2 regions of the Janthinobacterium sp. GW821-FHT03A03 genome follow, and region 1 is predicted to be linked to the other one. Evidence: riboswitches for the same ligand, from Rfam matches in the RefSeq annotation. Region 1 holds a riboswitch; the other holds the start of a gene.
The links. Region 1 has a riboswitch for thiamine pyrophosphate ahead of AC07VI_RS15730 (TonB-dependent siderophore receptor). Riboswitches for the same ligand answer to the same signal wherever they lie in the genome.
Positions count from the first base shown of each region.

Region 2: linked by a shared signal. The riboswitch ahead of thiC (phosphomethylpyrimidine synthase ThiC) and the one ahead of AC07VI_RS15730 (TonB-dependent siderophore receptor) in region 1 are both predicted to bind thiamine pyrophosphate.

Region 1 is NZ_JBWKUZ010000007.1:105,809-108,197, forward strand. It holds gene AC07VI_RS15725 (iron-containing alcohol dehydrogenase) at 1-884, shown strand, start outside; TPP riboswitch at 963-1,060, shown strand; gene AC07VI_RS15730 (TonB-dependent siderophore receptor) at 1,146-2,389, shown strand, end outside.
Region 2 is NZ_JBWKUZ010000027.1:53,047-55,435, reverse strand. It holds gene thiC (phosphomethylpyrimidine synthase ThiC) at 1-1,088, opposite strand, end outside; TPP riboswitch at 1,167-1,282, opposite strand; gene AC07VI_RS27375 (hypothetical protein) at 1,391-1,645, opposite strand; gene AC07VI_RS27370 (response regulator) at 1,684-2,389, opposite strand, start outside.

The DNA of each region.
Region 1 (2,389 bases):
TCGGCGGCGGCTCCGTGGTCGACGGCACCAAGTTCATCGCCGCCGCCGCCCTGCACGAGGGCGAGGCGTGGGACATCCTGGCCAAAGGCGGCAAGATCGTCGAAGCGGCCCTGCCCTTCGGCACCGTCCTGACCTTGCCGGCCACGGGCTCGGAAATGAATGGCTCGGCCGTGATCACGCGCAAGGCCACGCAGGAAAAGCGCTCGTTCATGAGCCGCAAGGTGTATCCTAAATTTTCCGTGCTGGACCCGTCGAAGACGTTCACCTTGCCGCTGCGCCAGGTGGGCAATGGCGTCGTCGATGCGTTTGCGCATGTCATGGAACAGTATTTGACCTACCCTGTGAACGCGTCCGTGCAGGACCGTTTCGCCGAAGGCATTTTATTGACCCTGATCGAGGAAGGCCCGAAAGCGCTGTCGCACCCGGACGACTACGACGTGCGCGCCAACGTGATGTGGAGCGCCACCCTGGCCTTGAACGGCCTGATCGGCGTGGGCGTGCCGCAGGACTGGTCCACGCATGCCATCGGCCACGAATTGACAGCCCTGTACGAGCTTGACCATGCGCAGACGCTGGCCATCATCCTGCCCAGCATGTTGCGCGTGCGCAAGCAGGCCAAGCGCGCCAAGCTGCTGCAATATGCGGCCCGCGTGTGGGGCCTCGATGGCGGCGACGAGGACGGCCGCATCGAGGCGGCCATCGCGCGCACGGAATTCTTCTTCCGCCACATGGGCGTCAAGACGCGCCTGGCCGACTACGGCCTGAACCATGCGAGCGTGGACGCCGTCGTGGCCGCCCTGGAAGCGCACGGCATGACGGCGCTGGGCGAACAGCGCGAAGTGACGCCCGCCGTCAGCCGCAAGGTGCTGGAACTGAGCCTGTAGCGCAGTTTGCAAATTCACGCCACTGTGTTGTAAAACGGTCAGCCGGCGGGACAAGCGGCCGTGCTTCATGCTAAGCTGTCATTTCGCTAGGGGTCCTGGAGCAGTTATCCGGGTGAGAGATACCCTTCGTACCTGATCTGGATAATGCCAGCGAAGGAAAGCGCAAAGTACCTCCCTCCTTTGATAGCTCCTGCGTTGGCGCCAGCCGAACAAGCAGCCTGCCGTGCTCTTTTCCGAGACGGCTTGAACCACGAGCAATCTATGTCCACACCGAATTTATCTGTTTCCGTCCTGACCCTGGCCATCCTGCACGCGTTTGCCGCGCCTGCCTTTGCAGCGAATGACGCCGCCGAAGCCGCCGAGCCGCAGGCGCAAAGCATGGCCGAAGTCGTCGTCACGGCCAGCAAGGCGCCGGCTGCCAAGCGCGCCTCCGTGGGCGGCTTTAGCGATGCGCCGCTGCTGCAGACGCCGGCGTCCGTCACCGTCATTTCGCAGAAAGACATGCAGGACTTGCAAATCCGCAATCTCAGCGATGCCGCCAGGCTCGACGCCAGCATCAACGATGCCTACAACGCCGTCGGCTATGCGGAACAGTTCACCATCCGCGGCTTCAAGCTCGACAACAATTCCAGCTATCGCAAGGATGGCGTGGCCATTCCCGGCGACACGCAAATTCCGCTGGAAAACAAGGAACGCATCGAAGTGCTGAAAGGCCTGGCCGGCTTGCAGGCGGGCGTGGCCGCGCCGGGCGGCGTGATCGACTTCATCGTCAAGCGCCCCACCGCCGCACCGCTGCGCACGGTGACCGTGGAAGCGCGCGAGCGGGGCACCCTGTACGGCGCCGTCGACCTGGGCGGCCGCCTGGAAGACACGCGCTTCGGCTACCGGGTCAACGTGGCGGCCGAGCGCTTGCGCTCCTACATCAAGGGCGCGGACGGCAACCGCAAGTTCATTTCCGGCGCCTTCGACTGGCAGATTTCGCCGCAAGCGCTGCTGCAACTGGACGCCGATTACCAGGACAAGGCGCAGGCGACGGCGCCCGGCTTCCAGCTGCTGAACAATAAAACCTTGCCGACCGGCATCAGCGCCGACGCCATGCTCAACCTGCAGCCGTGGACGCGCCCCGTGGAAACCGTCACCAGCAATATCGGCCTGCGATTCCAGTACGCCTTCAATGACGACTGGCGCGCCACCGTGTCGGCCAACCAGCACTCGTTCAAGCGCGACGACTACACGGCCTTCCCGTACGGCTGCAGCGGACAGGACCTGTACCCCGGCTTCTGCGGCAATGGCGACTACGACGTGTACGACTACCGCAGCCTGGGCGAAACGAAAAAGCCGCTGAGCGCGCAAGCCATGATCCAGGGCAAGTTCGCCACCGGCTCGCTGCGCCATGACTTCACGGCCGGCGTGTCGACCTTCCGCCGCAAGGACCGCGCCGGCCTGTACGTGTACGACTGGGTGGGCGTGAGCAACATCTACCAGCCGCAGATCGTCGGCACGTC
Region 2 (2,389 bases), on a different contig from region 1:
GCCATGATGGAGCCGCCGCGTGAGACGATGCCCGTCAGGCGCTTGGCCGTCATCGGCACGTAGCGCAGCAGCACGCCCGCGTGGATGGTGAAGTAGTCGACGCCCTGCTCGGCCTGCTCGATGAGGGTGTCGCGGAAGATTTCCCAAGTCAGATCTTCGGCCTTGCCGTTGACCTTTTCCAGCGCCTGGTAAATCGGCACGGTGCCGATGGGCACGGGGCTGTTGCGCACGATCCATTCGCGCGTTTCGTGGATATGCTTGCCGGTGGACAAGTCCATCACGTTGTCGCCACCCCAGCGGATGGCCCAGGTCATCTTTTCCACTTCCTCGCCGATCGACGAAGTAACGGCGGAATTGCCAATGTTCGCGTTGATTTTCACGAGGAAATTACGGCCGATGATCATCGGTTCGACTTCCGGGTGGTTGATGTTGGCGGGAATGATGGCGCGGCCGCGGGCGATTTCCTCGCGCACGAATTCCGGCGTGATTTCCGCCGGGATGCTGGCACCGAACGACTGGCCCGGATGCTGGCGGCCCATCAGGTCGGCCAGGCGCTCGCCCATGGGCCCGGAAGCTTTCAGTTCACGCAGATATTCCTGGCGACGCATGTTTTCGCGGATGGCGACGAATTCCATTTCCGGCGTGATGATGCCCTGACGGGCGTAATGCATTTGCGTCACATTCTTGCCGGCAATGGCGCGGCGCGGCTTGCGGTGCAGATTGAAACGCAGCTCGGCCAGTTTCGGGTCCGCCAGGCGGGCGATGCCGTAGTCGGAGGTGGGGCCGGGCAGCTCTTCCGTGTCGGCCCGTTCCATGATCCACGGCAGGCGCGGCGTATCGAGGCCCGAGCGGATGTCGATCTGCACGTCCGGGTCCGTGTACGGGCCGGAGGTGTCGTAGACGTAGATCGGCGGATTCTTTTCGCCGCCGAACGACGCTTCCGTGTCGGACTGGCTGATTTCGCGCATGGGCACGCGGATGTCGGGGCGGCTGCCCTGCACGTAGATCTTGCGCGAATTGGGCAGCGGCGCGATGGCGGCTTCGTCGACCGTGGCGGTGGCGGAGAGGAATTTCGGGTTGGCGTTCATTTTGGCTCCTTGGCTAGCTATTTTTAAGCCTGGAGCCAGCTAAGGAGGTTCGGCTGTGCGCACGCGGAAAGGCGGGGTGCGTTCATCCTAAAGCTTCCCTTCGCTGGCATTATCCAGATCAGGTTCGGAGGGTATTTCTCACCCGCGCTTGCACTGTGTTTCCACAGCGAAAGGCAGGACCCCTAGCGTTTGCCGCCTTGCGGCAGCGAGCCAATTATACGCGCTTCGCGCCGCGTGGCCAGATGATTTCTTGCCGGTGTCGTGTTTGCGCATCTGCTGCAATGCAGCAGACGGCGTCACGATTATTTCTTCTTGCCCCAGCGCCAGCTGGTCGGTTCGCCCTTGCGCTGACAGATGAAAATCAGCGCGGCCACGATGGCCACCTCATAGACGATGTAGCCCACCAGCATGGTTTGCGGCGGGAACAGGAAGGCGCCGCAGGCGAACAGGGCCAGCGCGGCCAGAAACACCAGCCAGCCCTGCCAGGTGATGGGCAAGCCCCAGCCCCAGCCATAGGTCTTGGCAGGGAACCAGTAGGAGGGAGATTTGTCAGTCATGATTTTTCCTGGTCAATATCAATAACACCAAGTATAAATCACGCTCCCCGCTGGCGCTCCGTGACATCGAGGCCGATGCCGCGGTAGCCGATGAAGCGGCTGCCATTGTCGAACATCGGTTCGCCGCTGACCTGCAGATACTGCGTGCTGCCGTCCAGGTTGGCGCGGCTGTAGATGAAATCGAGGAACGGTTCGCGCGCGGCGATCTTGGCGTCGAGCAAGGCGCGCTCGGCGGCGTTCCAGCGCTGCGGTTCTTCCTCGCTGCCGATGCCCAGCATTTCAGCCACGGGGCCGGAAAAGCGCGTCAGGTTGCCCTGCGCATCCTGTTCCCAGTACCAGTCGGACGACAGTTCCGTGAAGCGCTGGAAGCGCGCTTCGCTTTCGCGCAGCTCCGCCGTGCGCTCTTCCACCATCTGTTCCAGCGACTTGTTGTATTCGGCCAGCTTCTGGTACAGCAGGCGCACTTCCAGCATGTTGTGGATGCGCGTCTTGACTTCCACCAGGTCGAAGGGCTTGCTGACGAAATCCTTGGCGCCCGCCTGCAGGGCGCGCAGCTTGTGGCCGGGCTGGGCCGTGATCACCAGCACGGGCAGGTAGCTGCCCGCCTCAAGGTCGCGCAAGCCTTCCATGACTTCAAAACCATCCATTTCCGGCATCTGCAAGTCGAGCAGGATCAGGTCGTAGCGGTGCTGCTGGTGCAGCGCGCGCACGGCCTGCGGGTCCATGGTGGACGTGATGCGCGTG